DNA from 4 places in the Robertmurraya mangrovi genome. Region 1 is predicted to be linked to each of the others. Evidence: predicted binding sites of a transcription regulator. Region 1 holds the regulator's gene; each other region holds the start of a gene.

Region 1 (7,984 bases):
TTTCAAATGCATCTTCTAATTCGATTTCTTTTGCAATCGTAACACCATCATTAGTGATAAGAGGTGAACCGAATTTTTTCTCAAGAACCACGTTGCGTCCTTTAGGTCCAAGAGTTACTTTTACAGCATTTGCAAGTGCATCAACACCGCGTAACATCGAGCGGCGAGCTTCTTCACTAAATTTAATATCTTTAGCCATTAGTAAAAACCTCCTCAGATCAATTGAAAATATTATTTAATAAACGTTAGTTTTAAAATGTAAAAATTATTCAACAACAGCTAAGATGTCGTTTTCACGGATAATTAAGTACTCAGAACCTTCATACTTAACTTCAGTACCAGCGTATTTTGAGAAGATAATTTTATTGCCTACAGAAACTTCAAGTGCTACGCGCTCACCATTATCAAGAACGCGGCCAGTACCTACAGCAACTACTCTGCCTTCTTGTGGCTTTTCTTTTGCACTATCCGGTAAAAGAATACCGCTTGCAGTTTTTTCTTCAGTTTCAACAAGTTCAATAACTACACGATCACCTAGTGGCTTTAACAAGTGAAACAACCTCCTCAAATTGTATGTAAATTTTTCTTTATTAGCACTCTCTCTTATTGAGTGCTAACACAATTATTATATTAATGAATCTGATAAATATTTGCAAGAGTCAAGCTCAAATTTTTTACATAAAATTATTAAGATAAGCTTTTTTCAATATACGTAGTTCATTTCTTTAGCGTACAAGTTGGATTTTTCCACAACCATACAAAGTATGCACGAATTTTCTATTTATATCCAATTTTTTATGAAAAATATTAAAAGTTTAGTTATGCTTGTCAGGCAAGGCCCATAGTTATTAAATACATCTACCTGAATATTTACATTAACAAGTCCTCTAATTTGAAACATTAAGCTTATTACTTGTAAAATGAAAGATAGTGCCATCATTGATTACATTTACTAAAGGAGATTAATAATATTGAAAAGGGAATATTGGATTATCTTAATCGCCTATATTGGTATGCAGCTCTCCAGCTTTATCGGAGTTCCCATCATTGCTTTTTCAGGAGTTTTCTTTGGAAAGACTATAGAAGATATGCAGGTTCTTTCTGTTATTATTTGGTTAGTTTTTAGTTTTTCATTAACGCTCTTAATCGTATTATTTTTATTAAGGAAAGAAATGAAAAAAGGATATAATGAGCGAAAAGTTGCTTCAATCAATTCTTCTATTTTTTGGGCAGTAGGCGGGGTATTTCTTGCTTTATTTGCTCAAGGTCTAGCTGCAAACATTGAAAGGTTATTAGGCATTGAAATGGGGTCAGAAAATACCCAGCAAATCTTAAGTTTTATTGAGGCCTTTCCGATTGTTGCTTTAGTAAGTTCCGTAATCGGACCGATTCTCGAAGAAATTGTTTTTCGTAAAATCATTTTCGGTTCTCTTTATCAAAGGTTTAATTTCTTCCTATCAGGATTAATCAGTTCTGTTATTTTTGCCTTAGCACATGCAGAATTAGAGCATTTACTACTGTATTCAGCTATGGGCTTTACCTTTGCCTTCTTATATGTTAAAACCAATCGGATTATCGTTCCAATCGTCGCCCACATTGCCATGAACACATTTGTCTTTTTAGTACAATCTGTCTTTAAAGAAGACATAGAAAGAATGATTCGAGAGTCAGAGAAAATTCAAAGCTTTATCGGAGGATTATTTATATGAGGCAATCACCGTTATTTTCGGGAATCATTTATATCGTTTTAGGAGTATTATTTACCGTTTTTGCTATCCAAGATGTTACAAGAAACGGTGAATGGGGCTTCTTCACTTATCTACTAGTTATTTTAGCTACTTTTGATTTCGGTTCTGGTATTAGAATGATCATGTTTCATTTTAAAATTAAAAATATCCAAAAAAAGAAAAAATGAGCTTGGTTCACAGGCTCATTTTTCTTCGTTTTGGCTATATTCTTGTTCATATTTCTCTTCTGCTTCTAATACCTTTTTGTAGGATACACGCGAAATGATGATACTTACTTCATATAGTAAAAGTAGAGGTACGGTCACCATCATATGCGACAAAAGCTCAGGTGGAGTAATAAATGCTGCAATAACGAGCAATACAAAGTAAGAGTACTTTCTAATTTTAGAAAGAAACATGGGTGTTACAATTCCAAGCCTAGTTAGAAACATAATGATAACTGGAAGCTGGAAAAGCAAACCAAAAGGAATCGTTAATTGAAACAAGAATTGAAAATATTCATTAATACCTATTACCTGATTAATATCTAACCGATTAGCCACTCTTGTCATAAACTCAACAACAAAAGGAAAAAGTACAAAATAAGAAAAAGCAATTCCTGTAATAAATAAAAACACAGAAATAGGTATATAACTTAATGTTACTCTTCTCTCTTTTTCATATAACCCAGGACTAATAAACGACCACAACTGATAAAGTAAAAATGGCGAAGTTAATACAAAGGCAATCAAAAAGGCAAACTGCATATAAATTTTAATTGGATCAGTTAGACGGAAAGCATTCATCGTTAACTCTTTTGCTTCATCCGCCTTCTGTAAGTAAACGATTAACGGCTCTGCTAAAAAGAAACTAATAACAGTGGCAATAAAGAAGAAAACGACTGCAAATACAAGCCGTTTTCTTAATTCACCTATATGCTCATAAATCGTCATATCTTTATGACTCATAACGGTTTCATCCTAACATTACTTAACTTTCTTCTTTTCATCGTCCTCATCATCATCTGCTAGCCCTTTTGTAGCATTCTTGAATTCACGCAGTGTGTTTCCTGCTGCTTTTCCAAGCTCAGGTAGCTTCTTTGGACCGAAAATTAATAGTGCAACAAACACAATTAGTAAGAGGCTTCCCATTCCAAGATTCATCATGTGCCTCACCTCCTTATCAATAGCCTTAATCTATCACTCATCGTAAACTATTATTTATAAATGGCATTAGTATCATAATACTTTTATTATGGAACTAAAAGCAATTCGATCGAAATAATTCTAACATAAAGAATATACCACTAACCTCAGTCGAATTCTATTGGTTAATTCTATGATTTTTTACTACTCTACTTCTTCTACCTCGGAGTAATGTTTTAAAAAATAAACTAAAGATTGCAACTCAACTGCTAAATCAATATGATGTACTCTAATCGTAGAAGGGACCGTTAGTCTAGCAGGTGTAAAGTTCAATATCCCTTTTACATTTACTTTTACAAGTCTATCTGTAATGGATTGTGCGGCAGATACAGGTACAGTCAGAATAGCAACTTGTACATCATCCTCTTCAATCACTCTTTCTAAGTCGTCCATATGATAAATAGGTACATCTCCAATTTTAGTCCCTACTTTAGAGGACTCTACATCGAATCCCATTTCAATTTTTGTATTATTATTTTTTAAAAAATTATAATTCAAAAATGCTGTTCCTAGGTTACCTACTCCAATTAAAGCAACCTTGGTTAACTCATCCTGATCCAGCGTTTTTCTAAAGAATGATAAGAGATAATTAACATTATACCCGTATCCCTTTTTCCCTAATGCTCCGAAATAGGAAAAATCTCTTCGAATCGTAGCAGAATCTACTTTTACTGCCTCACTAAGCTCTGCAGATGACACTCTCTGTTTACCAGAAGAGTGTAAGTTTTTTAAAAAACGATAATATAAAGGCAATCGTTTTGCCGTTGCTTGTGGGATTTTCATACTGTCATTATTCATTTAAAATTCCCCTTGCCTATTTTTGTTGGCTCATTATACTTCTCTCTTGTAATCGCCATGTTTCCCACCGGTCTTCTCTACTAAGTAAGTTGGACCAATGACCATGCCTTTATCTAAAGCTTTACACATATCATAAACGGTTAGTGCGCATACCGATGCTGCTGTGAGCGCTTCCATTTCCACACCCGTATTCCCTTTTGTCTTTACAAATGATTGAATTAATAATGTATACTCTTCTTTATTTATTTCCCATTCAAATGAAATGTCAATGCTAGAAAGAGGAAGTGGATGGCACATTGGGATAATATCCCAAGTTTTCTTAGCCGCCATAACAGCCGCTACTTGAGCCACAGCCAATACATCTCCTTTTTTCATCTCGTTATTGGCAATTCCATCGTAAATATCTTTATTTACCTTTATACTAGAATAAGCAATAGCTGTACGGACGGTTTCTTGTTTATCACTAACATCAACCATTTTAGCTCTGCCTTCTTCATTGAAGTGAGTAAATCCTGACATGTCTAAACACCCTCTCATAAAAAATGATACACTATTTTTGTCAATCTGTGTGAAATCTTTGTTCTTTTCTTCACAAAAAGCTCTTTCCATAACAATTGAAAAATAGCCCAATTTATAGAATGATTGAACATACAAAAAATCTTTATCAATACTACTTATATTGCTGTTCCTACGTGAATCAGTTACACTTATCACTAGAGTATTGAGGTGAAAAATGATGATATTATTACAAGTTAATCAACTATCCAAATCATATGGTGCTGACCTTATTTTATCCAATATAAAGTTAGAAGTACAAACAAGAGACCGGATTGCACTAGTTGGACGTAATGGTGCCGGAAAATCTACTTTATTAAAAATTATAGCCGGGCAAATTTCGTATGAAAGTGGCGACATCGTTAAACCAAAGGATGTGACGATTGGTTACTTAGCACAAACAACTGGACTTGAATCAGGACTCTCTATTTGGGAAGAAATGCTGACTGTTTTTAGTCATCTTAAAAAACAAGAAGCTGAACTACGACAGCTTGAGGCGAAAATGGCTGATCCGTCTACGTTTAACAATCCGACTGATTATGATCGAGTACTTAAAGAGTATGACCGTCTGCAGGTTCAGTTCAAAGAAAATGGTGGATACCAGTACGAATCTGATATCAGATCCGTTCTTCATGGGTTAAATTTCCAATCCTTTGATTACTCAACTAAAATTGATAGCTTAAGTGGTGGGCAAAAAACACGTTTAGCCTTAGGTAAATTATTATTAACAAAGCCAGACATTCTTATTTTGGACGAGCCGACTAACCATCTTGATATTGAAACACTCTCATGGTTAGAGCAATATTTACAGGGTTATGACGGGGCAATTTTAATCGTGTCCCACGATCGTTATTTCCTCGATAAAGTAGTAAATCAAGTGTATGAAATAGCGAGAAATCAAATTGCTAAATTTACGGGTAACTACAGCTCTTATTTAGACCAAAAGGCAGAACAATACGAACGAGAAATGAAGCTATTTGAAAAGCAACAAGACGAAATTTCTAAATTACAGGATTTTATTCAAAAGAACTTAGCTCGAGCTTCAACAACCAAACGAGCACAAAGTAGACGAAAAAAGCTTGAAAAAATGCAAGTAATGGACCGCCCATTAGGAGATGAGAAGTCTGCTTCTTTTGGTTTTCAAATTGAGAAACAAACGGGTAACGATGTCTTAAAGGTTGAACATGCCACTATTGGTTATGATCAAGAGGCCATTTCGAAAGGCATTTCCCTACGGTTAACTAGAGGAGAAAGTATTGCCCTAGTTGGTCCAAACGGTGTAGGTAAATCTACTTTATTAAAAACAATTATCGGAACCTTACCTCTTTTATCAGGTGAAATTTCACGTGGATCTAACGTTATGGTAGGCTACTATGACCAAGAACAAGCTAACTTAAGGTCTAATAAAAGAGTGATTGACGAATTATGGGATGACTACCCTATGAAGACGGAAAAAGAAATTCGAACCGTTTTAGGTAATTTTCTTTTCTCTGGTGATGATGTTTTAAAAATTGTCTCTACATTAAGTGGTGGGGAAAAAGCTCGACTTGCACTTGCTAAATTAATGATGCAAAGAGCTAACTTCTTAATCTTGGACGAGCCTACAAACCATCTTGATTTAGATAGCAAAGAAGTCCTAGAAAATGCCTTAGTCGATTTTCCAGGGACAATTCTATTTGTTTCACATGATCGTTATTTTATCAATCGAATTGCAACAAAAGTGGTAGAGCTAAGTACTACTAGTGCAACAGAATACTTAGGTGACTACAACTACTACGTAGAAAAGAAATTAGAGCAAGAAGAGCTTAGACAGTTGGAAGCTGCTACAAAAACTACCGAGTTATCTTCTAAACAACAAGTGAAAACAAATTATCATCAAGATAAAGAAATGAAAAAGTTAGAACGTCAAAGAAGAAGGCGAATAGAGGAACTCGAGGAACTTATCGAATCATTAGAAGGTACGATAGAAAAAAATGAAGAGTTACTATGTCAGGAAGAAATTTTTCAAGATCATGAAAAGGTTATGGAAATTAATAAAGCGATTGAACAGGCCAAAGAGGACCTTGAGCGATTTATGGAAGAATGGACCGAACTTGCTGAGGAATAGAAATCTTAACCGAAAAAACCAGGAAGATTTATCTACCTGGTTTTTTTGTTTTTCCACAGATTTATTCACATTAAAATACTCCTATTTTTAAGCTTTCCACATACTTTTCCACACTATCCACAGTTTAGTTAATTTTTATCCACATTATTAACAGTATTTTTTGTCGAAATAGTCAGTTATCCACAAAATAGCCCCTTAACTACTTAAGGGACTATTTTATTACTTCTATTTAGTTGTGGATAGCTATATCTAGTCCTGGATTTGCATTTAAAGCCATACTAGATTTTATTCCTTTTTCGAATAAAATACTGCCTGCTGCTGCAATCATAGCCGCATTATCTGTACATAGGGAAAGTGGTGGAATTACAAGCTCAACATCCTCTAGTTCATTAAACACTTGTTCTAAAGTTGTTCTTAACCCTTTGTTTGCAGCTACGCCTCCTGCTAGCAATACTTGTTTAACTTCGTATTCCTTAACCGCTAATAAAGTTTTTTTCGTTAGAACTTCGATAACACTTTCTTGAAAGCTTGCTGCTAGATCCTCTGGAGCAATAACTTCGCCTCGCTGCTCCGCATTATGAACTGCATTTATAACAGCAGACTTTAAACCACTGAAACTGAAATCATAAGATCCCTCTTCCAGCCAAGCCCGAGGCAAATTGATATTTGGAGTCCCCTCATGAGCAAGCCTGTCTATATGTGGTCCACCTGGATAAGGTAAATTTAAAGTCCTTGCTACCTTATCATAAGCTTCTCCCGCTGCATCATCTCTTGTTTCACCGATTACCTCGAAATGACCATGTTCTTTCATATATACAAGCTCCGTATGTCCACCAGAGACTACTAGGGATAGCAAGGGGAACTTCATCTCAGTTACTAACCGATTAGCATATATATGTCCCGCTATATGATGAACACCAATAAGAGGGATATTGTGTGCAAATGCTAAAGCCTTAGCAGCATTTACCCCAATTAACAAAGCACCTACTAGTCCTGGTCCTTCCGTAACGGCAATGGCATCTATTTGAGAGAAATCCATTTCTGCTTGTTTTATCGCCTCTTCTATAACAAGGGTCATTTGTTCAACATGATGGCGAGAAGCAATTTCAGGTACTACCCCTCCAAATCTCTTATGACTTTCAATTTGAGAAGCCACTACATTAGCTATAATTTCACGGCCATTTTTAACGATTGCTACAGCTGTCTCATCACAACTTGTTTCAATCCCCATGATATACTGATTATTTTCCATTATAATTTCACCCACATTACTAAAGCATCCTCTTGATTATCTGTATAATAATTTTTTCGAATAGCCCCATCCTGAAAACCTAATTTTCGATATAACGACTGAGCAACATGGTTCGTTACACGCACTTCTAACGTCATTGAAATGGCTCCCATCTCTTTTGAGACATCCATCATTTTTTTCATTAAGGCTTCACCAAATTTTTTCCCTCGGTGTTTAGGTAAAACAGCAACGTTGGTAATATGAGACTCATCAATAACAATCCAGGAGCCACAATATCCAACAATTTCACCTTCATCCTCTAAAACAATATATACAGCATATTGATTTTTAAAGATTTCAT
Region 2 (7,984 bases), on a different contig from region 1:
CATATGGACGTTTTTTAGTAAATTTTATCGTTTTTAAAACCCATGGTACCTTTACCATAAAAAATTCTCCAACCTTCTGCTTTTTTTGATATGTAAAATGAACAAAGATAGTGAGACAATGACGTTTTATTTCATTTATCAACTAAATTCTGTAAAATTATTCATTTTTCACACCATACAGTTCATTAACTTAATTAGTCCGTCATAAAAGTGAGTGTTAAATCAACTTTTGAGACAGCCTCTTTTAGTATTATTTTCTGTAAAAGGAAAGGATATTATTTATGACAAAGAAAACGTTTCTTGATTCCAAAAGAAAAATCCTGAAGGCCACATATGCCGTACAGGATTTGAATAGCCAAACCATTTGCTTTATCCATGATTAAAGTAGCAAGTACATGCACCAACTATGATTAACAAGATAAATAACACGACAATTAAGATAAAATCATTGTTCCTATGTGTAGGATAACAATAAGCATAAGCTGGAGCTGTATAAGTTGGAATAGGGGCAACATTCGGACTAACAGCAGGAGCTGTCTGAGTAAGCTTAGGAGGAAGATTCACACCCTGAGTCAGAGGGGCATTTAAATTAGCATACATTTTCATACTTCCCTTCTAAAAATAGGTTTTTCACTACATGATATTCCCCCATGAGATTTTTAGAGCCCGTCTATAAAAAAAATGGGTGCGTGTCACGGACAGTCATAAAGGTCAACCCACTAAATATACCCTATCTCCCAGATTAAATTGTCCAGTCTTTATAGCTGTAATTATCAAGACACTTGCTAATAAAGTAATGCCCCTGCTAAGTATGGGGCATCTCAATTTTGCTTTATGTCACGTCTCTCTTCCTTTGTTCTGTTAATTTTCTTACCACTGATGACCAAATAACTCTTTTTCTTCATCTAAGCTAATTTGTAGTTCCTTTGCTGCAGAGGAAAGAAATTCTTTGCAAAAGTAATAGCTTTTGTGATGTACAATGTAACCATCTTCAATTTCAACCGTCGTTACATCCCAAAGGATAGGTCCAGCTTCAGTTTCCTTTGTATAAATAATGGCAGGCTTCCCCCAAAGAGTAATGAATTTCGCTGATAATTTTTGGCTTGAACCACCACTAGCCCAGTCACCCATTGAATTCTTGCGTATTTGAACCCTTCCAATATCCATTCCTCTGCCAACCACTTCATTCGTTGCATATTCTGCTAACAGAGTACCGATTGTTTTGAAATCTCCTTTAACAAACGAATCCATATACTGTTTAATTACTTGATTTTGTTCTCTAGAAATTGTGGTATTCTTTAGATTTTCTTCCCTCTTAAGATTATTTAATTTTCTTATGTTGTTTCTAGCTCTATTCAATAATGAATATACAGCTCCTTCTGTAGAACCGATGATTTCAGCTGTTTCATTCGAAGTAAACTTATAAATATCTACTAATAAAAGCACAGCACATTGTTTTGGTGGAAGATTGAGTACTAGAGTCTCTATAGCTTCGTAAACATCACCAAAATCGACTGTCTGTTCATAAAGTTCTTCTGATATAAATTCCTCTGTCTGAACATTATTTTTTCTAAGACTATCCATCCAGGTGTTTGTGGCAATTCGAAACAAATAACTTTTTGGATTCATCGCCTGTTTAACTCTACTGAGAGATGAGAATGCCTTTAATAATGTTTCCTGTAACAAATCTTCTGCATCCCATGGCGAACCAGTTAACTTCCTACAATAATTCCAAAGGGTACTTCGATAAGGTTGAATAATTGAATGAAAGGAATGATTGATTTCTTCCATTTCCTTACTAATCGTTAATAAGTCTTCATTTCTACTCATAATCCATCTCCTATAAATTTTCTTCACTATTTAAGACGGTAATGATTGATAAAACCATACGGCCTTTATAAATTTTTTTCATCCTAATCATTTACCTCGGTTTTTTCCACAACAAAGAGCATTAATCCTTCTTGCACTAATACTCTTGATGATTTCTTTAAATTGACTACCCTTTTATACCACTATAAGAGGAGTGCACTTGGTTCTTTAAAAATGGATTACTCCATTAGAGAGGTATAAATATTTTTAAAAGGTCAATCAACTAAATAGACCTTATCTCCTACAGTTATAAGTCCAGTCTTTTTAACAGAAGAATACATACCGAAATTTAGATTCATTTCCGCGTTAACTTTCTTTAACAATAAAGGATCTCGCTCAAGTGTAACAGGATCAATGGTGATGATCGAGCAACGTTCACAAAAAGTATCGATTTGTAGCTTTGCACTACCTACTAGTAGTCGCTTTCCTATCCAATCACTTTCGTTAAACAACTGGTCATCTATTGAAATAATTAAATTTGCTCTAAAACGACGCTTATCTATTTTCTTTTCTATAATATTTTCAAGTTTTCGTAATGAAGCATCAGTGATAATCAGGACACTTGCTACATCGACAGACATAAGTTCAGGGTCTTCAGGGTTCGATGCTTTGATATCTGTCATTGATATTTTTCTATCTGAGTAATTTTGAATTTCAGCCAATAAGTCTTCATTCCAACTAAAAATTTGTCCACCTGGTGAAGTTATACTAATTTCATCACCGACAAGTCTAGCCTTATATGTAAGCATTTTTGGTATTGTTCGAGCGGTTACAAAACTATCCCATCCATCCATAGTTTCATCATAAAAGGCACAAAAACGATCACCATATAATCCATATGTATCAATTTTGCAAGATTCCAAACTCTCTCCTGCAAATGATTTAACAGGATAACGGTTTATTTCCGTTAATTCACCGACTAAACTCAATACATTCCCTCTTTTCAATACAGTTTATTTACCATCTTGATTCCTTTGCTAATTTAAGCACTCTCATCACATTCTAACAAAAAACCTTCAATCACTTTAACATGTTCTTCTCCTCTCGAACACAAAATAGCCAATAGATATCCCTTGCTGACTTTTTTCACTATTAGTAAGAAGAAAATACACCCAAAATTCACGAACATAATTTGTCACACTATCTGCCACCATAAACTTAAACAGTCAATAAACGTTCACTTCAATGAATTAAATGAAGGTGTATAATAGTTTGTGTAACGTTTCACAAAGTTTACATAGGAAGGGACATGATTTGAATGGGGTTTTATAATCCGCAAGAAATTGCCAATTACACCTCTACCATAGGGAAGAAGAAAACAAGTCTGACAGTCATAGAATCTAGTATTCTAGGATTTCAAGCTGGAGCCTTTGTAGCGTTAGGATTTTTATTATATATTCGAGTGACAGCTAGTATGCCAGCTGAGTGGGGAAGTTTCTCTAACTTTATTGGTGCCTCTGTATTCCCTGTGGGACTAATTTTAACTTTATTAGCTGGTGGAGAACTTTTGACAGGGAATATGATGACTGTCCCCCTATCCCGTATGGTAAAGGCAATCAGAACACGACAAGTTCTATTTAATCTCTTCGTTATTACGATTAGCAATTTTATTGGGGCATTATTTGTAGCCTACTTTTTCGGTCATATTATTGGATTAACTGAAACAGGTGCTTTTTTAATAAAAACGGTTGAGGTTGCCGAGCACAAATTAGAAGCAAACTTTTTGCAAGCATTTGTATCCGGTATAGGCTGTAACTGGCTAGTAGCATCAGCTGTTTGGCTCAGTTACGGTGCAAAAGATATAGTAGGAAAAGTATTAGGAATTTGGTTTCCGACGATGGCTTTCGTGGCGATTGGCTTTCAACACGTCGTAGCGAACATGTTTGTGATCCCTGCAGCAATTTTTGCTGGTCACTTTACATGGATGGACTATTTACACAACTTTGTTCCTGTTCTACTTGGAAATGCGGTTGGTGGTGGCTTGTTTGTTGCAGGAGCTTACTGGGTTGCTTATTTACGAAGAGATCCAGTACCTCAATCAAAACAAGCTAACGAGGAATCTCCAAACTCTTCAAGTAAGCCAGTATCTAAATTGGCTTAGATACTGGCTTACTTGAACTATAGGAAGAAAATTAACAATAAAAAATTATATACTTCTAACTATTTGCAGGTCTGTTATTAACCATTCATATACATCCTCTATTTTTAAATTCAAAGAATGATTAAGTTTATCTAACTCAACCCATTCTTTAGCTATTTTCATTATTAGAGGATAATCTTCTGACATTAATTCATGTACTGCATTCGCTTTTTCATAACCAATACTAAGGTCAAAATAAACATTTAGAAGAATGGATAACTGCTCTAAATATGTTACGGGTCCTTCTATAACTATTGGTTTCTTACTAAGATAGGGTGTAGTCCCCTTCAAATTAGTACTACCGCCATATTTATCTTTAGCGGCATACTTAAGATTACGGATTCCGCTCATATAAAAAGCACTAAAACAAAGGGGACATGGTTCCAAGGTTGAATAAAGAACATATGAATTTACGTTTTTATGTACTCGATTATCTAACTTTAGTAATGCATTAACCTCCGCATGAGCTAATTCGTTATTTGATATTACCGTATCAGATAATTGCCCAAATGTAGCACTTTTACCTGTGGAAACTAAATTACCTTTATCATCTATTACAATGGCCCCGACAGGTCGTGACCCTTCTTGAAAAGATTCCCAAGCTACTTTAAAACATTCTCTCCACTCATTTGAAAATTCAGACCACTTTATTTTAAACACCTCTACTAAAATAGGATTTATATTGTCTTAATTACTATATTTCGACAGTGTTTGATTGATCCCTTCTGCTTATGTTCATGTTAATTCCAATCTATGTATCTTGCGTCTCCCCCAAATAATTCATCAGCTATCAATATACCATCTTTATCAAAAGCTCTAATAGTCCATGTATCCTCTGAATATTCGTCAGTGACAAATAATACATAGTTATTCTCTACTTGTTTTACATAATATTCGTCCATGTTTTCTCTTACATCATCAAGCGATAATTCATATTTATCCGTTGGCGCGACACCTTCCATATGGTTTCCCAGTACAATATACTCGATGTTTGAATTTTTGGCGGTTTTTATCGCAACTAAAAAATCATCATTGTCACCAATTCCACAGGCTTGAAATGGTTTACCTTCTTCTACCATATAACCCCATGAACCACCATCATACCGATACAAAAAACCAAGCCTTTTTTCTATTTTTGCCACTCCAAATGTCTTATGTACTTGATCTTCAAATAATACTGCTTTCGTGTTCTTTCCGATTTCACTCGAACGAATCATTTTAACATCGCCTGGTACAGCATTTACCACATTAAAGTGTAATTCTGATAAACTACCGATTAAAAATAAACTTAAAATCGCAATAACACCAAATAAAACTTTTTTCATTGATTTCACCTCTCTTATGCTATTTTACCAAAGATAACCAATGTACTGTATCTTTTTCCTAAATTTTCAACCTGTTGTAATTTTATAAAGAAACCTCAAATGCTGGAATGGGATCTTTTAGAAAAACCTTATTACCAAGGTTCACTGGTTAAAAAATATTTAGTAAAAAGATACTTCTAAATCATTTACAATCTAATATACTTGTTTTAAAATCTAAAACGTAATAATTACGGTTATTGTTTTTGTATTTTATCTTGATTAAAAAATGATTTTGTTAGGAGTTTGCGGATATGAAATTCAATAAGTTACTTTCTACTTCCATTTTTACACTAAGCCTTATACTTGCAGGTTGCGGAAACTCGGAGACTGTTAAATTGGAAAAAAACGAAACTGAAAAGTTAACCATCTATACAACGATTTATCCTCTTGAAGATTTCACGAAAAAAATCGGAGGTGACTATGTTGATGTACAAAGTATTTACCCACCGAATGTAGATGCTCACTCTTTTGAACCTTCTACAAAAGACATGATTGCTCTGGCAAAATCTGATTTATTTATCTACACTGGAGTTGGAATAGATGGGTTTGCAGAAAAAGCAGGTGAATCTCTGAAAAAAGAAAAAGTTACTATTTTAGAAGCAGGAAAAGGGATTGAACTATTAGAATCCTCTATAAACGAGGAACATCATCATGAAGAGGAAAGCGCTGAGGCTGAGGGTCATGAACATGAAGACGAAAGCGATAAGGCTGATAGTCATGAGCATGAAGAAGAAGAACATAATCACGGTGACTATGATCCTCATATTTGGTTAGATCCTATTCGTTCAATCGAATTAGCTGAAAACATTAAAGATAGTTTGAGTGAATTACAGCCAGAACATTCTTCAGAATTTGAAAGCAATTTTATTCGGTTAAAAAATGAATTGGAAAAACTCGACGAAGAATTTAAGACAGCAATAGAAAATTCTAAAACAAAGTATATATTAGTAGCTCATGAAGCCTATGGATATTGGGAAGAACGTTATGGAATTGAACAAATTGCTATAAATGGTTTATCTCCGACCCAAGAACCATCTCAGAAAGAGTTACAACATATTATTGAAGAATCAAAGGTACATAATATCCAATATGTTATTTTTGAACAAAGTGTATCACCAAAAGTGGCAAAGATTATTCAAAAGGAATTAGGAGCAGAATCACTATCCCTTCATAATCTTGAATCCATCACAGAAGAAAACATTAAACAAAAAGATGACTATTTCAGCATCATGCGAATGAACTTACAAACCATTAAGACGGCTTTAAATAATTAATAATCCACTAACTTCCATGATAAGGAATATATATAAAATTATCTCCCTCCCACTTGTTGGAAAGGATTCTTTTTAAATATCTCTTTGACAAGCCTAGAGTCTATTAATTATTCTGAAACAATAAATCAATTTTTTTCATAATCTATTAATATGTATTTATAGAATTAATAGATTAAATGCGGTAATCGGCTATTATAAGGAGGTAACAATGAATAAGATTATACGTGATAATATTATTGATATTACTGGCTTAGCGATCGTGGGTTTAACTCTTCTGTTTTTTTCATATATGACAGGTTTTAGTGGCACTTTTTCTATTCCACCATCTTTGTTGAATTTGAATACTATTTTTCTAAGCATATTAATCGAGGCTCTTCCTTTTGTGTTAATAGGAGTTCTAATTGCTGGAATGATTCAAATCTTTGTAACCGAAGAACATATTCAAAGATGGATTCCTAAAAATAAAGTAATGGCCGTCGTTATGAGTTGTATCGTTGGAGCACTTTTTCCAGCTTGTGAATGCGGAATCGTCCCAATTGTTCGTAGACTTATATCAAAGGGTGTACCCATTCATGCAGCTATGGGTTTTATGTTAACGGGTCCGTTAATCAACCCCATTGTCATTGCCTCTACCTATATGGCATTTGGAAACAGTTTTAAAATGGCTGGACTTCGAATGGGTTTAGGTTTCCTGATCGCTATTTTGGTTGCTTTGGCAGTAAGCATTATTTTTAAAGGCAGCCAATTAAAAGCGTCAATTAGCTTAGAGACTGCTCATTCGCATGTTCACACTGAAAGAAAGACATTTACTGACCGATTTTGGTCCATGCTTACCCATTCGATTGACGAATTTTTTGATATGGCGAAATTTCTTGTCATGGGTGCTTTTTTAGCAGCATTTGTCCAAACCTATTTGCCAGCAAAGGCGCTATTGGAAGTAGGAAATGGACCAGTCACTTCTTTACTCGTAATGATGGGACTAGCTTACGTTTTATCCTTATGTTCTGAAGCAGATGCCTTTATCGGTGCTTCCTTCAGTAGTATTTTCCCTATTTCATCAATTTTAGGCTTCTTAATATTTGGTCCAATGATCGATTTAAAAAATACGCTAATGATGCTTAGCGTTTTCCGCTTTAAATTTGTTATAGGTATGCTGGCTTTAGTTATTTCTACGGTATTTATTACAATTATGATGCTGCAAAGTTTTCTATAGGGAGGGAAATCTGTGAAATTTTCTTATCAGCAGGCTTTCAGGGCAATGATTTTACTAGCTTTTTCAGCGATGCTCTTCAAACTTCATTTTACCGGGGAGATTACCAAGTTCATTAACCCCAAAT
Region 3 (7,984 bases), on a different contig from region 1:
AAAATGCATAATTAAATAAGATGGTAGTAGAAAGAAAATTTAATTAAATGGTGACAAGATGAAAAAGATCCTTCCTTATATAGCGATATCTATTGCAGCTAGCCTTTGGGGGCTTATTGCAATTTTCGTACGTGGTTTAAAGGAGTCAGGTCTGAATGAAATGGAAATTGTTATGATCCGTGTTTCCTTTGCCACAGTATTTTTATTAATCATAGGGTTTACCCGGTATAGGAATAGTCTTAAAATTGATATACGAAAGATTCACTTGTTTGTTGGAACAGGGGTTCTAAGTATATTATTTTTTAATTGGTGCTATTTTACTGCCATTAACATGATGAACATTTCTTTTGCCGTGATTTTGTTGTATACATCGCCAGCATTTGTAACGATCCTTTCCTTTCTATTTTTGAAAGAATCATTACACGCTAAAAAGATTATAGCTGTAGTTGGAACTATTATTGGTTGCATCTTAATTGCTGGAGTTCAATCCAATGATACATCATCAATTACTCTCGCAGGTGTAATTATTGGTCTTGGAGCGGGTCTAGGCTATGCTTTATATAGCATCTTTGGTAAAATCGCGCTACGTCATTATGAGCCATTTACTGTTACATTGTATACCTTCTTAGTAGCAACGGTTGCCCTTTTGCCCTTTAGCGGTATTTGGAGTAAAATTTCAATTTTACTCGACCCTACTGTGCTTCTCTACAGTGTTGGTCTAGGGCTACTACCTACAGTGGTTGCATACTTCTTATATACATGGGGATTGGAGAAAACAGAAAGCAGTATAGCCTCTGTAATTGCAACGGTAGAGCCGATTGTAGCAACATTAGTGGGTCTTATTATTTATTCGGAAACTATTGGTGGCATACAGATTGTAGGTTCTCTCCTTATTTTAATTTCTGTCATTATAGTTAACCTTCCTAAAAGGGGAAAGGGACTGGCAGCATCAGAGAATATCAAAAAAGCTCCGATTCAGTAGAATCGGAGCTTGCTTGTATGTCCAGCTAGGGCTGAGCAATGTTATATCTCTTTTATAATTACCACAGTTTGAATCCTTTAGATCCAATTGGGGCATTTTGTATCATGTCGATGAACGGAATCGTATAAGCGAATAGAATTAATAGAACAGTAATTCCAAGCCATAACTTCCAGTTTTCAAATACCATTGGTGTTTTTTCTACATCTTCAGCAGACTCACCAACTGGGAATTCTTCTTCACCTTTAGGTGCAAAGAATGCAAGGTTAACGAAGATGATTAATACTAAAATAATACCAATGAATAGGATTGACCCACCAACTGCTTGAGCGATTTGGTAAGGAATCCATTCAGAAGCTTGAGCAGCACCGCCGTATTCAGAGAATGATGAACGACGAGGTGCACCAAGTAAACCAGCAGCGTGCATTGCACCTGACATAAATGTCATACCAATTGACCAAGTGATAGCTTGAATGATTGCTAGTTTGTTCATTGTTTTAGTTAGTTTACGTCCAGTAATATGTGGTACTAACCAGTAAGAAATTCCAAAGAAAGTTAATACTACTGATGTTGCTAGTGTTAAGTGGAAGTGACCAGTTACCCAAATCGTATTATGAACAACTTGGTTCATTTGGTGAGATGCGTTAACCATACCACCAGCACCTGCAGGAATAAACGCTAACATCCCGATGAAAGGAACAACGAAACGTGCGTCACCCCAAGGTAACTTCTTAACCCAACCGAATAATCCTGTTGCTCCTTTAGAGCGACCAAATGTTTCAAATGTAGCAAATAAAGAGAATGCTGTCATTAAAGAAGGTATTACAACTAAGAAAGTTAAAATAACTTGTAAGAACTTCCATGCTGGATCAATACCAGGCTCCATTAACTGATGGTGGAAACCAACAGGAATTGAGAATAGTAAGAATAAAATAAATGACATACGTGCTAATGAATCTGAGAACACTTTTCCACCAATTACTTTTGGAATAACAACATACCAGCACATATAAGCAGGTAATAACCAGAAGTATACTAGCGGGTGTCCAAAATACCAGAATAGTGTACGGCTTATTAGAATATCAATTCTTTCAACAAATCCTAAAGACCAAGGTAGAAGTTGTAATAATACAGTAGCAGCTACCCCGATTGTTGCTACGATCCATAGCATCGTGTTAACAACAACCATGAATGTTAAAAGTGGACTTGGTTTTCCTGGATTACTTCTTCTCCATCTAGCATAAGTAGTAATCATAGCTCCACCATTTAACCAGCTTCCAACCACCACTAAAGTTAATCCAATATAGAAAATAGGGTGTGCTTGTAATGGTGCATAGAACGTGAATAATACAGAAGCTTCGTTTAAAAGAACCATAGCAGCTGCCATTGCAGTTCCGATTGTCATTGTCCAGAAGCCAATCCAACCAGTCGTACGTGCTCCGTTAGAAAGAGCTCCTGCCGTACGGCTTACTGCAGCGAATTGAAAACCTAAAATAAAGAAAGTAGTTAGTACAAGACCTAATAATACTCCATGTACAGTTAAAACTTGATAATATCCAATACCTAAAGGTAATTCAAACTTTCCAGAACGAACTAGTACTTGCAGTAATCCAGCAAGTCCGCCTAATGCTAATGCAATGAATGCCACATGGAAGTGGGCCATTGCTAATTTACCATCACGGCGGTCTACTTTTGCGTTAGCTGTTTGGCTAATCATTATTCAACCACCTCAATTTTCGATGTCATCATGTGGTGACCAGTACCACAATATTCATTACATAAAATTAAGTATTCTCCAACTTTATCAAAAGTTGTAACATATTCACTGATGTATCCAGGTTCAAGCATCATATTGATGTTTGTTCCAGCAACTTGGAAACCGTGAATTACATCTTTTGTTGTTGCGATTACTTTTACTTTTGCACCAAGTGGAACTTCAACTGTTCCAGGTGTGTAAGCAAAAGCTTGTGCAACGAATACTAATTCATAATCCCAATCTTTACCTTCAACCTTTTTCAATCCTGGCTCATTAAATGGTGCAGTTGTATCAACTTTTTCCGGGTTAATAGTTGCTAAACAGCTCGGTGGTTGATTTCCAAGGTAGAATGCACTTACACCAAGGACTGTTAAGAATACTAGTAGTGCACCTACACCGAAGGTAAGCCAAATTTTCTCAAACTTATGAATATGCATGGCTCTTTATCCCCTTTCTCTCATTAAAAACGATCTAAAAATAAAAAGTAAACACTTACCCAAGTAACTACTAGTATAAAACCTAGTAAGAAAACGGAAGCCAAAGTTCCCTTTAGAGAAGAGCTATCCTCAATTTCAGTTTTTGTTTTTCTACTAAGTTCCGGCTTTGCCATACCACTCACTCCCTCCAGAATTTCTGATAACGTAAAACTTGCTTAAATGAATGATTACACTTTCATCATACAAAACAATTTGTAAGAATCCATATGGTTTCTGGGATTTCACAAATTGTTCATTAATGTTATATCTACTATATTAGTAGTGTAAAGTTGATACAGCAGTGATATATGTCACATTAACCACTATGTAAATGTGAAAAGAATGTGAAATGTTCAAATGTGGGAAGCAGTAAATTAAGGGGGATATTCACTGTTCAAAGAGTAATTGAATCGTGCAGAAGGTTAAGAAGAGGGTATTTAAATCCAAAATAAAAAGAACGTTTAGTATTATGAAACGTTCTTTAAAACATTTGGGCTAATTAACATGTTGCCAATTCTTTTTTTATTCCATAGTCCAATCGGAGTACAAGCCTGTTCCATTACATCCTTCGCAGTCGAAAGTATTATCATATGGAATAAACTCACTCGCGGGTGGATAAATATGATATCCTCTGCCACCGCAATCAGGGCATTTATTTTCAGTCTGCATTCTTGTAATGTATTTCTCATTTCTTGTGGCCTTCCACTCATTAAAAGCATTTAATAATCCCATTTTTTCTCACCTGCTAATATACAATTAGGTTATTTTTAGCTATTTATTTTTTAATATTTTTCTAAAATAATGTAACTCTAATGAAAAGTAATAAATAACTAAAAACAGTACCTATATGTATTATTCATATGAACAGTAACTTTTATGCGTTCCAATGAAAAAAAGGTGATTGAATAACAAGTAGTTTCATATTATATTCTAACTTCTCTTTCCTGGCGCCTAGGTATGTCCATAAAAAAATTCAACAGTAAGATTAACAAATAGACATGAGAAGAAATATTATATAAAAACACGTATTTAAGGAAGCGAGTGTTATAGATGGAAAAGTATTATTGCGAACATTGCAGACTTCTATACAATCATCAGGAACCGTGTAAAGTCTGTGGTAACGTTGTTGTAAATAAAATCTGGATTGAAGTACAAAAGCATAACGATGATAAAGCATGAACACCAGTCGATTCTGGTGTTCTTTTTAAATATGAATTAGTCCACTTTTCTTCCCTTTTTTTAATTCATTTGATATGTTGGATAGGAAGAAATTATTATTGAAGAGGGTGAAATCGGATGTATTTACCATCGTTTAGTTTAGAGGGAAAAAAAGCGGTTGTAACAGGAGCTGGAAGAGGTATTGGTAGGGCACTTGCTATCGGATTAGCTGAAGCGGGGGCAGATGTAGCTTTATTATCTAGAACAGAGAATGATTTGAAAGAAACAGCTAGCCTAATAGAAGGTCTAGGAAGACAAGCTATTATCCTTCCAACAGATGTTACTAAGCGTGATGAGATACAAAAGAGTTTAGAAGTAATTAGAAACCAATGGGATACCATACATATTTTGATTAATAATGCAGGCATGAATATACGATCTAAAGCGTTAGATGTGACTGATGAAGAATGGCAGACTATTATGGATACAAATTTAAAGTCAGCATTTATGATGTCACAAGAAGTTGGGAAAATCATGAAAGAAACACAAACTCATGGTAAAATCATCTCTATTTCATCAGTTGCCGGTCATGTAGCATTACGAACTGGAGTCGTTTACGCTGCAACTAAAGCGGCTCTCATTCAAATGACCAAAGTGTTAGCTCTTGAATGGGGTCCACATCACATTAATGTAAATTCTATCGGTCCTTGGTATTTTAAGACTCCATTAACAGAAAAATTACTAGCAGATCCTGACTATGTTAAAGACATTTTGGCTGTTACTCCTTTAAATAGAGTCGGTGAACTTCCTGAACTTGTTGGACCTGTCGTGTTCCTTGCTTCAGACGCTGGAAATTACGTGAGTGGGCAAACATTGTTTGTCGATGGTGGAATGACTATTCACGGATTTTAAAACTACAAAAAAGAAAAAAGGCGCTTTCGCATGAAAGTGCCTTACTTCATCTCAACCATTAAAATTACTTCAATCATGCCAAGGTTTTGGATATGTATAGGTAATTTAAATGCTTTTTCAAAACCATAAACTTTTGTTTGTCCAACAAAAACTGTTGGAGGAGTAATATCCATATCGAATCCTTTTTGTGCAATGGTTGTTGATAAGTTACCTGCAATCATATTCCCAAGTTCACCAGCAAAAGATTCAAGCATTTCACCTTCTAGGATCATGCCAAACATACCCTCACCGATTTTTCCGAAGATCTCTTCACTACCATTAATGATAATTCGTCCTCTAACATCACCTGTCATCCCGATTAACACACCTACAGAGTGCTGTGTAAACGGTTGAGAAAATAGTGAAGGCTTGTCTACAGCAACTTCAAAAGGAAGTACTGATTTGACTGAATCGATAGTCCCGTTTAATATATCAGTTACACTTTTCGTTAATGTCACAAAACATTCCCCCAACACTCGATTAAATCTAATATTATCATAAATTTTCTGATTTTATAGTATTGATTTTTAAAAAGTGTTAAAAAAAGGATAAGTAATAAGTAATAGTTATAAAGTTGCGCTTCAACTGGAAAAGATTATATGATGAATATCATTTATAAACCCCTTATAATAGGAATTGCACAGCAACTCCTTCAAGACGTTAATTCCTCCAAGTCATTTGGGGGATTTTTTTTTTGCCTCTTACCGCATAAATTTACCCTTTATGGAAATGTTAACCTCATATTGTACATCAATAAAGGAGAGAGATTATGCCTTCTATTTTGTCGGTTGCCGAAGCAATCCCTTCTTATCAAATCAATCAAGATGAAGTGTTAAATTTTTCACGAGAACTCTTCTCCGATTCCTTTAAAGATATCGAAAGACTTTTAAAAGCTTTTCAAAATGGTGAAATTGAAAAACGTCATTTTGCCAAAGACATAGAGTGGTTCAGTAGTGATAAAACATTTGAAGAAAAAAACAATGCCTATATAGAGAATGCAGTTGAGCTGGGTAGTAAGGCAATTGTTAATTGTTTACATAGCTCCAAATTCCTTAAAGAAAAAGTTGATTTCACTGAAATAGATGCCATTATAACAATTTCAAGTACAGGGCTTGCTACTCCAAGTATTGAAGCTAGAATCATGAATCTCTTATCCTTTTCAGAACATACAAAAAGAATACCCATTTGGGGATTAGGGTGTGCTGGGGGAGCTAGCGGACTATCAAGAGCGTATGAATATTGTCTAGCTTCCCCAAAGGCAAAGGTTCTTGTATTAACTATTGAGTTATGCAGCTTAACTTTCCAAAGAAATGATCACTCCAAGAGTAACTTAATTGGAACGTCCTTATTTGCTGATGGGGTTGCATGTGCCTTAGTAGTGGGTGATGATGTTGAGCGTAAAGAGATTCAAAAAATGGACTCTATTCCTTCCATATTTGCTACTCAATCAACAACCATGAAACATTCACTTGATGTCATGGGGTGGGATGTTAAAAATGAGGGATTATACGTCATCTTTTCAAAAGATATCCCTTCCATTATTGAAAAATGGTTAAAACCTAATGTTTATCAATTACTAAATCAATACGATATAGAAATGAAGGATATTGAACATTTTGTTGCTCATCCTGGAGGGAAAAAAGTACTGCAAGCATATGTTCATTCATTAGACTTAACAGGTGAAAAAATTGAAGTTTCACAGGCGGTATTAAGAGAGTATGGCAATATGTCCTCTTCAACTATATTGTACGTACTTAGACGGTTTATGGAAAAAGCAGAAAAAGGGGAGTTAGGATTAGCAACAGCATTAGGGCCTGGTTTTAGCTCAGAACTCTTATTGTTAAGGTGGGTATAAATGTTATTTACCATTTTCTTAGCATTCATATTGACGCAAAGAATTTTTGAATTATTTGTAGCCAGAAATAATGAAATTTGGATGAAGAGTAGGGGAGCATTAGAGTTTGGGAAGACCCATTATGTTTTTATGGTTCTCATTCACTCTTTATTTTTTGTCGTTTATACCGGAGAAGTATTCTTACTTGAAAAACAAATTAGCCCAGTTTGGCCATTTCTATTAATCATCTTCATCTTGACACAAACTGGGCGTATTTGGGCCCTTTCATCGTTAGGAAAGTACTGGAATACCAAAATTATCGTCCTACCAAATGCAGATATAGTGAAAAAAGGGCCCTACCGGTTTTTAAAGCACCCTAACTATGTAATTGTGACCATTGAATTTATCGTTATTCCATTAATGTTTCAGGCCTACTTTACTGCATTCATCTTTTCTTTTTTGAATGTATTGATTTTATCAATTAGAATTCCGGCAGAGGAGAAAGCATTAAAAGAACTAACAGAATATGAAAACGAATTTCTAAAATCCAACCGATTTGTACCAAATATCTTTAAAAAATGGTAACCATTCTAATCAGTAATTGAAAATGATTCTCTTTCATGATAAAGTTTTAGTAAGCTTGATATTAATTCTCACTCTCAAATCATGAGGAAGGTGTTAAGGAATGGTAACTATATTTATCATAGCTACAATAGGCATCTACACATACTTAGCAAAATACATATTAAAAAATGTTAGTAAAGCTGCATTAAACAAGTAATTTTATCTATAAAAAATATATTTAATGAGGGGCTTTCCTCAAAAGGTCA
Region 4 (7,984 bases), on a different contig from region 1:
CCCCAAAACCATTAAGAAGAGAAATTGGCCAAAGTATTTTTGCTTAATTCTACTCTTATAAAACTTGTCCCTTAGTCCACACATACATGGAAATCAACGGGTATAATCACGCACTCCAACAAGAATAAGATTTTTTAGCACGTACAAAATGGATGTACGTGCTATTTCACATACAAGCACATTACTTTAAAGAGATAAATACTTTTGTTAAAATTTAGTGAACCTTGAAATACTAATGTTCAATATCATTGAATTTGGAAAGGAAATAATGATTATGGAAACAAACATTAAGCAACTTACAATAATAATTTTAGAATACACAGAAGTATTTTTAAATAAATTTACTTACGCTAAGGAAAACGGTACAAAAGGAGATTTTTTTCATGAGGTGAAACCCTTTGCTGATGAAGTTAAGCTAGTAAATGATCAGTGGAAAGACGTAGCGACTAAATGGGTCCTCCAGACAAGACCGAAAAACATTTATGTAAAGCAAATTGAATCAACACACGAACAAATTGAGACTCTCTCGATCCAAGCTTTTTACTCTGATACAAGTCGAACAAGATTTATTAATTACTTACAATCTGTACAATACATCCTAAAAGTACTATTGGCTGAACTTGAAAAAAGAGAATAAATACATCGTTATAAATTTAGTTACAAAAAAACTCCACTAGGGAGCTTTTATGATTAACTTAAGCAATTTTCTTTTTCATCTTTAGGAAGCTCTGCACCATAGGCTTCTAGTTCACAAACCACTTTTCTGTATTGGCTAATAGAAATTTCATTACAAACATATGCCTTCTTAGCAAAGTCTAATAATTCGTTTGGATTTTCAGTAGTATAGTTTCTAATTTTCATAAACATTTCTTTTAGTTCGTGAACTTTCATACGTACTCCTCCTCACTTGTTTTACGAGTTGCTTGGGTGATAGACTCCGATGATGTTTTGTATCCTATTTATATCGTATCATGAATAAAAATATATCTCTGTTTTTATAAAATTGAGACTTCCGACAGTATTTCCTACTGTTAGACAAAGTCAAAAAAATAGGGATTTTCAGAAAAAATTTTTGACCATAAATATTGATCAGTAAATGGCAGCATATAAAAAACTCCCTCTTTATTCACCGAATAGGCTAATGATTCATAAGGTGTAGTAGCGAAGAAATAAGGAGGATGTTTGCCCATGTTTGGCCGAAAAAAAGTACATTTTTTTCCACAACAGTCTCCCTACAATGTTTATGGAGATAACGCGAGTTCCTACTATCCAAACAATCATAATGTGAGGCAACAACCTATCCCACAGTTAAATGGTAATCAACAGTGGAGCGGGTATCAAAACGTGAATCCATATCAAATGCCTTCTATGAACCAGTCTAATAATTACTTAGGTTATATGAATGGAATGCCGAATTCTCTACAACCTTTTTCGGGAAACTACCCTTCATACCCATCATTTATGGGTAACTTTAATGGGTTCCAAGGGGAAGGGAATGTTGAGTCATTCTCCCAAAATGCGAATAAGAAGAAATCTAATACTCAGACAATCTATCAAAATCCGTTGCAGCAAATAGAGGAATCTTATTCGGGACCAAGTAATAATCCTGCATTCTTAGGCAATAACATTCCATATATGAATCCATATCCGAAACAGTCTGCCTTTCCAAGACCCCCATCAGGGATGCAGTCTATCTTAAATTCTTTTAAAACACAAGATGGAAATTTAGATTTTAATAAGATGGTGGATACGGCTGGACAAATGATGAATGCATTCACGCAAGTTTCCTCGATGGTAAAAGGGATAGGTGGTATATTTAAAGTTTAATTATTATTCATTACACATTACAAAGTAAAACAAGAAGAAAAGCGGCTACCCAAAGCCGCTTTTTCTATGTGTATAGAGAGGTTACTCTAAATCTGATCTAATATGTCAATTTTCTTTCCTTTTTGTTTAGGGATACGAACTTTAAGTAAACCATCTTGATACGAGGCTTTTACTTTTTTTTCGTTAATAGGGTGGGTCAAGCTTACTGTTCTAGACATTTGCTGGAAAGTTTGTTTTCTTCGATACGTTTTATTAATGTCATCTTCTTCTGTAATGATTTCTCCATTCTTTACTGATATCGTTAAGTAATTGCCTAGCACATCGATATGAATATTCTCTCTTTTAATTCCCGGTAATTCAGCTGTCACAATATGTTCATTTTCCATTTCTACTACATCTAAAGGGAAGGACGATATAGGAGGAAATGGAGTTTTGAAGAACTCGTCGATACTTTGTAATATTCCTTTAACCGGTTTCTCCTGAAAAAAATCATTCATTGTTCTTATTAAATCTCCAAAAGGCTCATTTCTGTCTCTTTTATTAGGGCCGTTAGAAAGGTTTTTAGACATACATTTAAGCTCCTCTCAGGTCAGATTAATTCCCTATACGATATTCAATCTTTTACTAAGGGTGCCTAGTAATTTTCATGTTTTTGCTTTTTTGAATGTCTTTTGAAGAGAATATGAACGTTTTTTGACAATCCAACTGGTTGTGATGTACATCACACCTTTTGCATCAAGAGCGAGTTATGCTGTTAACAGAAATTGATTGAAAGAGGGGATCTAACATGTTCTGTTATCAATGTGAACAAACGCCAACAGGGGGATGCAAGGTCGTTGGTGTGTGTGGTAAAGATGAGACAATTGCAAGTTTACAAGACACCATTATTTTTGGTCTAAAAGGTATTGCTGCTTACCGTACCCATGCAAATCAATTAGGATATACTGATCCATTTGTCGATGCTACTACTCATGAAGCTTTATATCTGACTTTAACGAATTCAAACTTTAACGTTCAAGAACATATTGAAATGGCCATGAAAGTAGGTCAATCAGCCGTTCGTATGATGGAAGTATTAGATGAAGCTCATACGAAACTTTTAGGTATTCCAGAACCGATCCGTGTATCACAAAACAAAATTGAAGGTAAGTGTATCATCGTTACTGGCCATAACTTATTTGCTTTAGAGCAATTATTAAAGCAAACGGAAGGAAAAGGTATCAATATTTATACACACTCAGAAATGTTACCGGCACACGGATATCCGGCTTTAAAGAAATTCCCTCACTTAAAAGGAAACATCGGAAAAGCTTGGTATGATCAACGTCGTTTATTTGAGAAGTTCCCTGGTGCAATACTCGCAACAACAAACTGCGTGATGCCAATTAAAGGTTCATATGCGGATCGCATGTTCTCTTACGAAGTTGCTGGTCTTGAAAATGTGTTGAAAATTGAAAATGATGATTTTTCTCCATTAATTGAGAGAGCACTAGAATTACCTGAAGCAAATATTGATTCAGAAGAAACTTTATTAACTGGCTTCCACCATGAAACGGTTCTTGGTTTAGCACCAGAGGTAATCGCTGCTGTCAAAGAAGGAAAAATCAAACGTTTCTTTGTTATTGCTGGTTGCGATGCTCCAGGTAAAGGTGGAGAATACTACCGTGAACTAGCAACTTCTTTACCACCGGAAACGGTTATTTTAACAACTTCATGTGGGAAGTTCCGCTTTAACGATGTGGATTATGGAGTGGTTCCAGGTACAAATATTCCTCGTTATATCGATTTGGGGCAATGTAATAACTCTGGTTCGACTGTAAAAATTGCAAAAGCATTAGCAGATGCTTTCGAATGTGAAATAAACGAACTACCTGTAAGTATCGTTCTATCTTGGTTTGAACAGAAAGCAGTCGCGATACTATTAGGATTATTTCGTTTAGGTATTAAAGATATTCGTATTGGACCAAAGCCGCCAGAATTTATTTCTGAAGGGGTTATGAATGTTTTACAAGAGACATTTAATTTAAAATTAATTGGTACTGCACAAGAAGATATGGAAGAAATGCTAAACTTATAAAAATAGTGAAAAGCCGCTGTCAGTTAATGACAACGGCTTTTTCATATACTTATTTTAAAAGCTCATCCAATAAAACGGAGGGAATAAAGGTTAGTTCCCCGTTAGAATCTACTTCTATTAACTCGTCTTTTTTCATTTTGGTTAAAGTACGATTTACCGTTTCCCTAGTCGTACCAATCATGTTAGCTAAGTCTTTATTCGTAAACTCACCTTTTAGTTTAAAAGATCCATCAGGCTGTTCTTTCCCATGTATTTTCCCTAGTCTAACTAATAGTTTAATGATCTGTTCATACGTATTATTCAAAATCTGAGATTCAAGTCTGTCTTGAAGATCCACAATTTTTTCACCCAGTACTTTAAATACTTTTATACTGAGTTCAGGGTTTTCAATTAAGACCTTTTCAAATTCTGAGATCGGTAAAATTACTAAAGTTGCTTGGTCCATCACCTCGGAATTAGCTGGATAGCCTCCTTTACGGAAAAAACCAACGTGAGGAAACATTTCCCCTTTCTTTAAAATCGCAACAATTTGTTCTTTTCCATTCAAATCGCTCTTATATATTTTTATTTTTCCGTCATAGATAAAATATACATTTTCAAGAGGTTCCTCTTGTATAAAAATATGGCTACCTTTTGGATAGTGTCTTGATATACTGACACGAACCATTTTTTCTAACTCAGCTTCATTTAAGCTCTTAAACAGTGAAAACTCTTTTAGGACACTTTTAATTTTGTCATCTTTCAACATATCCACCTCAATGTATATCCCCAAACTTTTGTTGAAATGAGAGGGTAACTACTCATTATTATTACACAGATCATACCTAGAACTTAAATATAATTAATTTTTCTATTAAAGAACTTTTGTAAACCTTGTGAAAAAATATTAAAGGTGAAAATAGTGTATGTCATAGCCATTGCTGCAAAGAATGGGATCCAGATAGGACCACGGATATCTTCAAAAGCCTTCATTAACATCATCGGCCAAGTATAAGAATCGTTTACTATAATCCAGTCTCCTGTCTCAATCTGAATAAGATCTTGAGAGATGAATATACCAACAAAACCTAATTGAGCTAGTAAAAACATCACTTTTCCTAAGTCAGTTACCATATACACAATTAGCTTAGAATATAGAAGTGGTAAATAATATAATTTTAGTAATGTAAATCCTGAAGCACCAGCTGCTATCCCACCATTAATATATTCCCTTGAAGAAATATCACTAAATTCTAACTTAATCATTTCAGATGCACGTCCAACTTCCACGAATGCAACAATAAGTAATAATAGATAGGGTCTATATTCAGTTGTTAAGATGGGTGGAAGCATAGCTATTAGAATAACAACAACAATAGTTGGAATATAGGAAAACAGCCCATTTAACCAATTTAGTAAAGCATTAGCTCCTAAAAGCTGTTTGTGAGCTAAGTATGCTAAAGGAATTGAGATAGCGTAACGAAGGACGGTTATCATAATTACGAGTATTAAAGTTTCTTTCGCTCCTAAAATAATTAAGCTCAGTAAGTCCCTACCTTGTTTGTCCGTTCCAAATAGATGTTCTTCAGAAGGTGGATAAGGAGGGACAACCGGCTTCCTATTTTCATCGAACACATAAAGAATGGTTTTTAGTTCTTTATCTACGAAAGGTAAGTATGGCGCAATAAATGCGAAAAAGGCTAACAAGAGTATCATAGACAACCCTATGATAAACAAATAGTGATTTTTAATAAAAGAACGAATTTGCATGTTAAACACCTGCCTTAGTAGGGACTAAAATGTGTTTAATCGTTTGAGTAATAACGATTGTTAAAAACATGATAAATAGGAAAGGCAGCATAAGCGCAAAAGCACTTATATGGTTAGATGCTAGAATACTTTCAAGCATTTTTATCCCCGCTCCTTTGTAACCAGCTAATTTCTCAATAATAGGCAAACTGGATAATATATAGAGCATAATGAACTGGCCTTGATTTAAAATAGTTGTCCAGCTATTCCAAAGCATGTGGATGAGAGCTTTCTTTGTTCCAAGACCTTTCGAATAAACCGTTCGTAAATATTCCTGGCCCATTTCCTTTTCTAAAGCAGCGGAAGTGATTTTTACCATATGAATAAAAGGAAAAATAGTAATCGATATGAGCGGAATAATAAAGGTATACCACTGATCATTGCCGTATAAGCTAAAATGAGGAAAGCCTTTTTGGATTAAAAGAATAAGAACATATTGTATCGTCATAAATAGAAAAAAATCTGGGAAGGAAGAAAAGAACCAAGAAAAGAAAGCCTGGATTTTCCCTCTTTTTTTCTCTCGATAATAAAATTGTAAAACCCCAAAAAAGGTTCCAAATACTAGACTGAATAAGAATGCAGGGAGTATAATCTTTAAACTTCTACCTAAAAGTATTTGTGTTTCTTCCAATATAGGAACCCCAGTATAAGAATCGCCGAAGCCCTTTTCATTTTTTAAATGTGTAAAGAACTCATTAATGTTTCCTTTGTAATGATTAAATGTAAAGGGATACTCTGCTTCTATATGGAAGGGTGATATGACTGTTATTTCCTTCTCCTTAGGTAATAACAGTATGAGTAAGAACCCAGTAACTATTAGAATAAAGACAAAGAATGTTTTAAGAATTTGTACAAACATATAATACCTCCTCTTGTCAGAATATTATAAACTTACATAATAGTACAATAGTAATATTTACAAATATTTCAAAAAAAGTCAAATTAGTCATCTTAAAATAGATAGATTAGTAGCAATGGGTGGTCTATTGGTAGAAAAAAGTAATATAAAAAGTCTTTTTAATCGAACGTTCATTCGATATTATATATATAGGTTCTTTATATCTATATGAGGAGCCGAAATATCCTGAGGTGAGAACATGAACGTTCGTAAAAATTTGCAAGAATTCTTAAAGCAATTAAAAATAGAGGATACGTTTAAAGAAAATATTGTACATTGGCAGACAATTGAGGAAAAAGAAGCAAAGACAGAAGAACTGCCAAATTCTATACACGAACAATTGAGAAAGACCCTTCAAAACCGGGGGATTAATCAGTTATATACTCATCAAAAGTCTGCATTCGAAGCAGTACAGTCTGGAAAAAGTATAGTAGCAGTAACTCCTACAGCATCAGGGAAGACACTTTGTTACAACCTTCCAGTCCTACAATCTATCGTCCAAGACCCACGAACTAGAGCATTGTATATTTTTCCAACAAAGGCTCTTGCTCAGGATCAGAAGAGCGAGATTAACGAAATTATCCAAGAATCTGAACTTAACATAAATAGCTATACGTACGATGGAGACACTCCTGCAAATATTAGAGAGAAAGTAAGAAAAGCCGGTCATGTTGTTATCACGAACCCGGATATGCTTCATTCAGCCATTCTCCCGCATCATACAAAATGGGTCTCCTTATTTGAAAACTTAAAATATGTTGTAATTGATGAATTACATATTTATCGAGGTGTTTTTGGAAGTCATGTAGCTAATGTGATACGCCGACTCCGTCGAATTTGTAATTATTACGGGAGTAATCCAATCTTTATTTGTACATCAGCAACCATTGCGAACCCATTAGAACTGGCAGAAAATTTAACAAACTGCAAAATGCAGTTAATAGACAATAATGGTGCCCCTAGTGGAAAAAAGCACTTTTTATTTTACAATCCACCTATCGTAAATAAGCCACTAAATATAAGAAGAAGTGCAACTCTAGAAGCAAGAAAGCTCGCTGGTACACTTTTAAAAAATAAGATTCAAACGATCGTATTTGCAAGGAGTAGGGTGCGCGTTGAAATACTATTAACTTATTTACAAGAGTTAGTAAAATATCAATTAGGTCCCAAAGCGATTAGAGGCTATCGAGGCGGGTACTTACCTACTGAACGAAGAGACATTGAAAAAGGCCTTAGAAATGGTGATATTTACGGAGTCGTGAGTACAAATGCCTTAGAATTAGGAGTTGATATTGGTCAACTTCAAGTGTGTATTATGACTGGCTACCCTGGTTCCATTGCTAGCTCTTGGCAGCAGGCTGGAAGAGCAGGTAGGAGGCATGGGGAGTCACTCG

Evidence for each region. The regulator Rex, encoded in region 1, represses fermentation and respiration genes when NADH is low (regulators of the CRP and FNR family bind a similar motif). The targets are predictions, from matches to a motif close to TTGTGAAATATTTCACAA.
Region 2: the regulator Rex is predicted to act here: its motif matches at 3,082-3,099, upstream of SM124_RS11450 (formate/nitrite transporter family protein).
Region 3: the regulator Rex is predicted to act here: its motif matches at 3,511-3,528, upstream of SM124_RS15850 (cytochrome c oxidase subunit 2A).
Region 4: the regulator Rex is predicted to act here: its motif matches at 2,537-2,554, upstream of hcp (hydroxylamine reductase).

What each region holds. Positions count from the first base shown of each region.
Region 1 is NZ_JAXOFX010000025.1:39,506-47,489, forward strand. Features, by position in the region: gene groL (chaperonin GroEL) at 1-199, opposite strand, end outside; gene groES (co-chaperone GroES) at 266-550, opposite strand; gene SM124_RS22295 (CPBP family intramembrane glutamic endopeptidase) at 972-1,709, shown strand; gene SM124_RS22300 (YdiK family protein) at 1,706-1,915, shown strand; gene tatC (twin-arginine translocase subunit TatC) at 1,931-2,695, opposite strand; gene tatAY (sec-independent protein translocase protein TatAY) at 2,714-2,893, opposite strand; gene SM124_RS22315 (redox-sensing transcriptional repressor Rex) at 3,077-3,730, opposite strand; gene moaC (cyclic pyranopterin monophosphate synthase MoaC) at 3,764-4,249, opposite strand; gene SM124_RS22325 (ABC-F family ATP-binding cassette domain-containing protein) at 4,467-6,392, shown strand; gene tsaD (tRNA (adenosine(37)-N6)-threonylcarbamoyltransferase complex transferase subunit TsaD) at 6,622-7,644, opposite strand; gene rimI (ribosomal protein S18-alanine N-acetyltransferase) at 7,644-7,984, opposite strand, start outside.
Region 2 is NZ_JAXOFX010000006.1:143,878-151,861, forward strand. Features, by position in the region: gene SM124_RS11430 (glycosyltransferase family 2 protein) at 1-58, opposite strand, end outside; gene SM124_RS11435 (YjcZ family sporulation protein) at 370-606, opposite strand; gene SM124_RS11440 (RNA polymerase sigma factor) at 871-1,830, opposite strand; gene SM124_RS11445 (MOSC domain-containing protein) at 2,085-2,798, opposite strand; gene SM124_RS11450 (formate/nitrite transporter family protein) at 3,128-3,970, shown strand; gene SM124_RS11455 (nucleoside deaminase) at 4,016-4,669, opposite strand; gene SM124_RS11460 (hypothetical protein) at 4,750-5,334, opposite strand; gene SM124_RS11465 (metal ABC transporter substrate-binding protein) at 5,625-6,647, shown strand; gene SM124_RS11470 (permease) at 6,856-7,860, shown strand; gene SM124_RS11475 (TIGR03943 family putative permease subunit) at 7,873-7,984, shown strand, end outside.
Region 3 is NZ_JAXOFX010000011.1:77,647-85,630, reverse strand. Features, by position in the region: gene SM124_RS15865 (DMT family transporter) at 59-982, shown strand; gene SM124_RS15860 (b(o/a)3-type cytochrome-c oxidase subunit 1) at 1,041-2,696, opposite strand; gene SM124_RS15855 (cytochrome c oxidase subunit II) at 2,696-3,172, opposite strand; gene SM124_RS15850 (cytochrome c oxidase subunit 2A) at 3,196-3,345, opposite strand; gene SM124_RS15845 (hypothetical protein) at 3,679-3,900, opposite strand; gene SM124_RS15840 (SDR family NAD(P)-dependent oxidoreductase) at 4,508-5,281, shown strand; gene SM124_RS15835 (chemotaxis protein CheX) at 5,323-5,778, opposite strand; gene SM124_RS15830 (type III polyketide synthase) at 6,090-7,175, shown strand; gene SM124_RS15825 (isoprenylcysteine carboxyl methyltransferase family protein) at 7,176-7,739, shown strand.
Region 4 is NZ_JAXOFX010000011.1:99,639-107,622, reverse strand. Features, by position in the region: gene SM124_RS15970 (hypothetical protein) at 1-47, shown strand, start outside; gene SM124_RS15965 (YppE family protein) at 275-637, shown strand; gene yppF (YppF family protein) at 691-891, opposite strand; gene SM124_RS15955 (YppG family protein) at 1,189-1,827, shown strand; gene SM124_RS15950 (Hsp20/alpha crystallin family protein) at 1,914-2,396, opposite strand; gene hcp (hydroxylamine reductase) at 2,615-3,904, shown strand; gene SM124_RS15940 (Crp/Fnr family transcriptional regulator) at 3,954-4,649, opposite strand; gene SM124_RS15935 (peptide ABC transporter permease) at 4,736-5,653, opposite strand; gene SM124_RS15930 (ABC transporter permease subunit) at 5,655-6,551, opposite strand; gene SM124_RS15925 (DEAD/DEAH box helicase) at 6,790-7,984, shown strand, end outside.